Regions from separate parts of the Paenibacillus sp. FSL W8-0194 genome, predicted to be linked through region 1. Evidence: riboswitches for the same ligand, from Rfam matches in the RefSeq annotation. Region 1 holds a riboswitch; the other holds the start of a gene.

Region 1 (3,955 bases):
CGATTTTTCGAGCTCATCCAGATCATTCGTATCGATGTACGACGCGCTGACCCCGAATTTCGAAAGGATCCGCTCCAGCAGCCGGTACGTTCCGCCGTACAAATCAAGCGATACGATCAAATGATCGCCCTGCTTGAACAGGGAAAAAATCGTTTGAAGGGCAGCCATGCCCGAGCTACACGCAAAAGCGGCGTCTCCGGACTCCAGTTCAGCGGCAGCTTCTTCAAGAACTTTGCGCGTCGGGCTTTTCGTCCGTGCGTAATCGAATCCCGTGCTTTGGCCGAGCTTCGGATGGCGAAACGCCGTGGCCTGGTAAATCGGAAAGTTTACGGCTCCCGTGGCCGGATCCTCCTGCGAACCGATTTGCGCCAATCGGCTTTCGATGTTTAGTGCTTTTCTTTTCTCCATGTCGGTTTCCCCCATAATCTCCTCAAGTATGCAGCCTAGATCTGCGGCCAAACTTCGGCGACCTCGCCGATGTCGTAGGGCGTTTCTTGATATACATAGTAATTCAGCCAATTAGAGAATAATAAGTTTGCATGGGCGCGCCAGATCGCCGGCGGGGTTTGGCTCGGGTCGTCATTCGGGTAATAATGCTTCGGAATGTCCATCTCCATGCCCTTGGCGATATCCCGTTCGTACTCCCACTTCAAGGAATAGGCGTCGTATTCGGAATGACCCGTGACGAAAATCTGTCTGCCGTCTTTCGTTGCCACCAAATAGATGCCCGCTTCCTCGGATTCGGACAAAATTTCGAGTTCGTCGATGCCTTCGATGTCTTCGCGGCGGACCTCCGTATGGCGGGAATGCGGTACATAAAACACTTCGTCGAAACCGCGAAGAAGCTTTACGTTTTGCCGGTTGACCGTATGCGGGAACACGCCGAAGCATTTTTTGGCCAAATCCCACTTCGGCACCCCGAAATGATGATACAGGCCGGCCTGCGAGGCCCAACAGATATGCAGCGTAGAGGTGACGTTCGTTTTGGACCAATCCATGATTTCCTCGAGCTCATCCCAATAGAACACGTCTTCGAAATCCAAACGTTCCACCGGCGCGCCGGTAATGATCATCCCGTCGAAACGGCGGTGGCGCACTTCGTCGAACGTCTTGTAAAATGCCTCCAAGTGTTCCACGGACGTATTTTTCGACGTGTGCGACTGCGGATGCAGCAGCGTAATTTCCACCTGCAGCGGGGAGTTGCCCAGCAGGCGGAGCAGCTGCGTTTCGGTCGTCTCTTTGGTCGGCATGATGTTCAGGATGGCGATGCGAAGCGGCCGAATGTCCTGATGGTACGCTCTGCTCTCATCCATGACGAAAATATTTTCTCCGTTTAGAATTTCTTTGGCCGGCAGGGCATCCGGAATTTTAATCGGCATGATTCAACACTCCTTTTTGAAGGTGGCGAAAATCATACGGGGGAGCAAGGTGCATATAAAACAAAAATGACCTTCCTGCATAGAGAAAGGTCATGTTCGTTATATTTTACGCCTCTCTCATCTGTCAGAAACCGCTGCGCAAAGCAGCTTCACGTTCCTGCAAGAATTAGCACCGTGCGCATTCGCGCCGGTTGCCGGGTTTCATTGGGCTAGTCCCTCCACCTGCTCTTGATAAGATTTCGCTGTATTCAGTTTTATTTGATCTTGTTCCTTACTTTAAATCATAATCCCATCCTTCGTCAAGAAGCTTTCGGGCAAATGCCGCAAGAGGAGCCCACACGTTTTTCCAGCCTTTGTCATACGCTGTAACAGGACGGCGCCAGGCGCGATTTTTTTCTTGAAAGGTCCATGGCCCGGCGTTATACTAGACAAGTGTTTGAACCTAAAACAAGAGGTGACATGAGATGGAAGGCGACCCGAGCCCGAAGCTGAATGCAAATGAACACAACCGCATAGAACTGAAATCGGCTTGCCGGCGCAGGGAAGTTTTCGCTTTTGTCTACCGCGGATTCCTCTTTTAATTCCCCGAAAAAAACGACCGGCAACGCTGATTTCTTTCCTATGCCCTAAACAAGCGTTTCCTGAACATGCGCCGCATGTCGGGATAAAGGAGTGAGATCAGATGAAAATCCGGTTGGTAAACGAGGGCGTTTTCAGCCCGATCGATGACATCCAAACCACGCTGACTGCCCCGCCTGCAGGATTCTATTGGATCGATGCGGACGTGGAAGATCTGGCGCTTTTGCAGCCTTTATTTTCCCTTCACGATCTGGCGGTGGAAGACTGCTTGAGCGAAGAGGAACAGCGCCCCAAACTCGAAATTTACGAAAACCATTATTTTATCGTCGTGAATTCCATCCGTTTCGATGACGAGGAAATTTTCCTGCGTGCGCTGAACGTCTTTTTGGGCCGCCATTTTATTATCACGGTGACCAAGCAAAAAATTCACGAGCTGCGCTCCCTGAAGCCGATTTTATGGGAGCAGGAAGTCAGCACCCCCGACCGCTTTTTGTATTTGCTGATCGACCTTGTCGTTGACAACTACTTCACCGTAGGCGACCGGATCGAAGCCAAAATCGAAAAGCTGGAAGAAGATATCCTGATGCACACGAAAAAATCGCACCTGAACGAAATCATCGGTTTGCGAAGCGAAATCCTGTGGCTGAAAAAGGTGCTGGGACCGCAAAAAGAACTGATCAATACGCTCAATAAACGGGATCTTCGGTTGATCGACGATCAGCTGCAAAAATATTTTAGCGATATTTATGAAAATGCCGTCAAAATTTCTGAAACCTTCGATACGTTCCGCGATCTGATGGGCAACCTTCGCGAAGCCTACCAGTCCAGCATCGCCAACCGCGCGAATGAAATCATGCGCGTGTTTACCGCCATCACGACCATATTCATGCCGCTCACGGTCATTACCGGAATCTATGGCATGAACTTCGACAACATGCCCGAAACGCATACGGCTTACGGATATTTTGTCGTGATCGGAATCATGGCCGTGCTCGCCGTCAGCATGCTGCTGATTTTCCGCAAGAAGGACTGGATCTGAAAGACGGTCGATTTAGAATAAGGACGAAGATTGGCTTAAGCTGCATTCCACGTGCACGTAAAGCATCTTCGTCCTTTTTGCTTCTTAAGCGGCATGGATAAGAAGCAGTGATCCGTGTTCATTCGCGGTACGGCCCGTCATCCCGGCATTGTCACCGCGCTCCGTGCCCCACACGTCCTTCTTCCGTTTATCGCCGCACCAAACGCCCGGAGCCCGCGACCTGCAGGTTATCCCGCATGCCGGCGGCTGCCCGTTTCCTTCCGGAACCGGATCCGGATCAAACGCAGGCGTTCATACCGGAGCTCCATCAGCGGTCCCGCCGCTGCTTCCTGACCGTATACGCGGTGCATGACCGGCTTCAGCAGCGTGTCCCCCAGCTCCTCGAAAGCCTTCCATACCTCTTCCTGCTCCGCTTCCGGCATTTCCTGCAGTTCCCCGGCGATCAGGCTTTCGGCGTCGTAACCTTCTTTCTCCAGCTGTTCCAGCGCTTCCACCAGCTCCCGTCTCGTCAAGCCGGTTTCCTGCTCCATTGCCTCAAGCCTTTTGCCGTTTTGGATGCCTTGGAGCAGCATTTGCTTGGTCCGGTATCGATCGAGATCCTGCTTATATTTCAGCTCCTTCTGCTTGTATACCCAAGCCTCGTAGGTCGCCTCGTCCAGCTCGTCCTGCACCCAATCCAGCGGGAAGCCGTGGCTGCGTTCACGCCCTGCTGTTATTTCCAGCAGCTCCGCGCCGTATTCCGCCGCCTTGTTGTCCCCGACGCCGGGCAGCTGCAGCAGCTCGTCCAAGGTCATCGGCACGAACGTGCCGATCAGCCGCAGCAGCCGGTTCGTTGCGATAAAATAGGGCGCTTTCCGCTCGGCCGCCGCTTTTTTGCGCCGCCAGGCGCACAGCTCGTTGTAAAGCTCCTCGTCGTAGTTCAGCTCGCTGTAGCAATACAGCTTTTGCGCGTTTTGGC
Region 2 (3,955 bases), 2.7 Mb from region 1:
GAAGTTTGCGTCAAGCTGCTTTTGGAACGTTTGAACGTTAGGCTGCACGTAATCGGAAAATTCCTTGATTTCCAGTTTTACGCCTTCTTTTTCAAGTGCAGGTTGGATATGTTTCAAAATTTCAGCATGAGGTACGGCCGTAGCTCCCACCGTCAATGTGACGGTTTTGGCTTCCGTCCCTTTGTTTTCCCCGCCTGCCGCCGGTTTCTCCTCGGCGTTTTTGTTTCCGCAAGCGGCGAGCGCCACCACGAGAATGAGGCTGAGCAATGCAAACAATCCTTTTTTCATTTTAAATCCCCCTTTAATTGATCGACTTAATAAGATTTATGATTGGAGAACTTGGCGCATGTCTTTCCTTTGTAGCGGAAACCACATGCAGGCGCCGAAGCTCTCCCGACATCCGAAGGTTCGGATGGAATTACCCTTCTATCATTTGCGCGTAAAATGCTTGACGAGCCGGTCCCCGGCCATCTGCAGCACCTGCACCAAAACGATCATAAACAGCACGGAAATGATCATGACTTCCTTCTCGTACCGGTAATAACCGTAACGGATCGCAAGGTCTCCAAGCCCGCCGCCGCCGACCATGCCGGACATGGCCGTATAGGATACCAGCGTGACGACCGTGATCGTAATGCCTGCAAGCAGGCCCGGTCTGGCTTCCGGCAGCAGCACCTTCATGATGATCTGCCAGGTGGAAGCGCCCATCGACTGCGCGGCTTCCAGCACGCCCCGGTCCACCTCGCGCAGCGAGGTCTCCACCAGTCTGGCAAAAAACGGCGCGGCCGCGATCACCAGCGGCGGAATCGTCCCGAGCACTCCATAGGATACGCCCACGATCCATGTCGTAAACGGGATCAAAGCGACGATCAGGATGATAAACGGCACGGAACGCAAAATGTTGACGATGACCGACAGCACGTTGTAGACGATCCGCACCCAGCCGGTGTTCGATCGCGACGTCTGGTACAGCAGCACGCCAAGCGGCAGGCCGAGAATAAACGTAAACACCGCGGAGGAAACGAGCATTTTCAGCGTATCCGCGCTGGCTACGCCGATTTCGTTCCAATCCAGCAGCGAAAAATCAATACCGAACATCAGTCATACACCTCCACGTCCAAACCTTCGTCCCGAACCTTCCGGATCGTTTCCTCGATCGGCCCGGACTCGCCTTCCAGCCGAACGATCAGCTGGCCGTAAGGGATGTCCTTGATCTTCGAAATCGTCCCCTGCAAAATCGCGAAATCGACGCCGGTTTCCCTTGCCGTCCGGGATAAAATCGAGTCGTATGTTTTTTCCCCCAGGAACGTCAGCTTGCATAGCTTGGACGAACCGTCATGCGGCGCCTGCAGCGCAAGCTGGGCGGATTCTCCCGCCTCGCCGAGGATAAACTCGCGGGTCACCGGATGCTGCGGCTTCAGGAACACTTCGGCCACGGCCCCCTCCTCCACGATGCCGCCTTGATGAATGACGGCGACGCGGTCGCAAATGCTTTGGATGACATGCATCTCATGCGTGATGAGGACGATGGTCAGGTTGAATTTTTGGTTGATGTCAAGCAGCAGCTTGAGTATGGAATCGGTCGTCTGCGGATCCAAAGCCGATGTGGCTTCGTCGCACAGCAGCACCTGCGGGTCGCTGGCCAGCGCGCGGGCAATGCCGACCCTTTGCTTCTGGCCGCCGGACAGCTGCGCCGGATATTTGTCGCGGTGATCCTCCAGCCCGACAAGCTGAAGGAGTTCGTTCACTTTGTTCGCGATTTTGGCTTTATCCACATGGGCGAGCCGCAGCGGAAACGCGATGTTGTCGTAGACGGTCGCCGAGCTCAGCAGATTGAAATGCTGGAAAATCATGCCGATTTCCCTGCGCTTGGTCTGCAGCTGCTGCTTGCCGAGTTTGGTCAAATCCACGCCATCGACCCATACCTCGCCGGACGTCGGCCGCTCCAACAGGTTCATGCAGCGGATCAGCGTGCTTTTGCCGGCGCCGGAATGTCCGATGACCCCGAAGATCTCTCCTTTTTTAATGGAAAGGTTAAGGCCGGATAGAGCTTCCGTCGTCTTCGTGCCTTTGCCGTATCTTTTGGTTACTTGTTTCAATTCAATCAATCCGAAGCTCTCCTTCCTTGCTTTCTTAAAGCTTAAGCCTTGCGTCCTATCTATCAATGAAATGCCGCTCTTCGACATAAGTAGACAAAATAAAAAGCCCTCTTGACGGAATCAAAAAGGGCTCTTCTATTCGAAGTCGCTTCCTCTTCTCATCTGCCAATCTGCAGCGCATGCCTGCAGTTGTAGGAATTAGCACCATGTCATTCGGGACTTTGGCCTCGCGGGGCCGCTTCTCGAATCGGTTGCCGGGCTTCATCGGGCCTGTCCCTCCGCCTCTCTCGATAAGAAAAAATGTATGCAAACAATATTATTTTTTCACGTGATTCAGTATAATCACTTTTCCGCTTCTTGTCAAAAGGAAATTTGTTGGATTTTAGGACCACAGTCTCCCTGCATACCGGTATACCGCGATCAACGATTTGCAGACCATGTCAAGCCCCTGCCGCAGATCCTCCAAATGCTGATCCAGGTCCTCCAGCTCCACTTTGGCATGCAGGCCCTGATGCCGCTGCCACAGGTCGTCCTGCATCTCCGCGTTCATGTAATGAATCTCCGCGTTCCTCCGTTTGCGCAGCACGTTCAGCGCGTCGCGGTATTCGTTTTTGACGGAATTCAGTTCGCCCTCCAGTTCAGGACTGCGCTCCAGTTCCCGGAGCCTGCGGAGGACGGTGAAATACGAGTAATGCTCCTTCACTTTGGCCGTATTCAAGTCAAAAAGTTCATTCAGCACCGTGCCGAGCTTATCCAAAACCGAAAAGACGCGGATAAAGCCGTTTTTATAAAAATAGGCGTATCTTGCATATTCGGTCTGCTCTTGAACGTTCATGTCGTCGACGTATCCGGCCTTGACCGATTTGCGGAAAAAGGCGGCGGCAAACAAGCTTTGTTCCAGCTCGTCCAATGAGGAAACCAGCCCCCGCGTCCATATGTCCAGCTTCCGGAAATCATGGCTCGGGTCGTCGTTTTTGTCCATTTCCTTTTGAAGCAGCCCGATGGTGCGGTGCATCGCATCCATGGCTTCCCCAATCCGTCCCTTGTTCTGGCGCGGCATTTCTCCAAGCAGTGTTCGCAGCATGGGCTTCTCTCCCGGCGTATAGTTTCGGATAACGTCCATTCTTGATAAGACCAAACAAAGCCCTCGAAGACGAAACTCGCGGACTTTGCTGTAGGCAAATGTTTATGATGCCTTGCACTTACACATTTGATGCAGGCTTCAGTTGTTCGACGGGCTCTTTGCCGAGCTGCCATACCCGTACGCTCAAATAACACAGGACGCCGAACAACGAGGAAATGAGCAGGTTATGAAGCAGCGCCGCAAAAATGTAAACCTCGGGGTTGCCCAGCGTGTACACGATGCCCGCGCCGCTGAACACCTGCAGAAGGCACAATACGGCGGCGGCGCCTCCGAGCGTTCGAATCTCCCTGCTGTTCCGGTGCAGCTTAAACGCGCAAACAGCCATGACCACGACGGCGATCAACAGCAGCAATGCCGCTAACCGGTGAACAAACGCGATGGCCACGCTTCCCGTGAGCGTCGGAATGAATTGCCCGTTGCACAGCGGCCAGCCGGAACAACCCCCGGCCGAGCTTGTATGGCTGACGTAAGCCCCGACGTAGACCACTAGGTACGAATAGATCGTAATCGACCATACAAAAGTACGGAAGCCGGGCGAAACGGCCGGTTGATCCTCGGGAGAATCCGTTTGCTTTTCCCGGTCCATTTTTCGGGCCCCGAGGGCAAGCATAAGCGAACTGGCGAAAGCAATGAGCGAAAATCCAAAATGAAGCGCTAACACGGCGGACGATTGGTCATAAATGACGGCGAGCGCCCCCATCAATGCTTGCAC

The links. Region 1 has a riboswitch for S-adenosylmethionine ahead of metA (homoserine O-succinyltransferase). Riboswitches for the same ligand answer to the same signal wherever they lie in the genome.
Region 2: linked by a shared signal. The riboswitch ahead of MKY58_RS05355 (methionine ABC transporter ATP-binding protein) and the one ahead of metA (homoserine O-succinyltransferase) in region 1 are both predicted to bind S-adenosylmethionine.

What each region holds. Positions count from the first base shown of each region.
Region 1 is NZ_CP150205.1:4,567,536-4,571,490, forward strand. Features, by position in the region: gene MKY58_RS20775 (aminotransferase class I/II-fold pyridoxal phosphate-dependent enzyme) at 1-408, opposite strand, end outside; gene metA (homoserine O-succinyltransferase) at 444-1,379, opposite strand; SAM riboswitch class I at 1,494-1,617, opposite strand; gene corA (magnesium/cobalt transporter CorA) at 2,062-2,997, shown strand; gene MKY58_RS20790 (HRDC domain-containing protein) at 3,225-3,955, opposite strand, start outside.
Region 2 is NZ_CP150205.1:1,258,312-1,262,266, reverse strand. Features, by position in the region: gene MKY58_RS05365 (MetQ/NlpA family ABC transporter substrate-binding protein) at 1-288, opposite strand, end outside; gene MKY58_RS05360 (methionine ABC transporter permease) at 430-1,098, opposite strand; gene MKY58_RS05355 (methionine ABC transporter ATP-binding protein) at 1,098-2,108, opposite strand; SAM riboswitch class I at 2,255-2,396, opposite strand; gene MKY58_RS05350 (Cthe_2314 family HEPN domain-containing protein) at 2,482-3,183, opposite strand; gene MKY58_RS05345 (heme A synthase) at 3,302-3,955, opposite strand, start outside.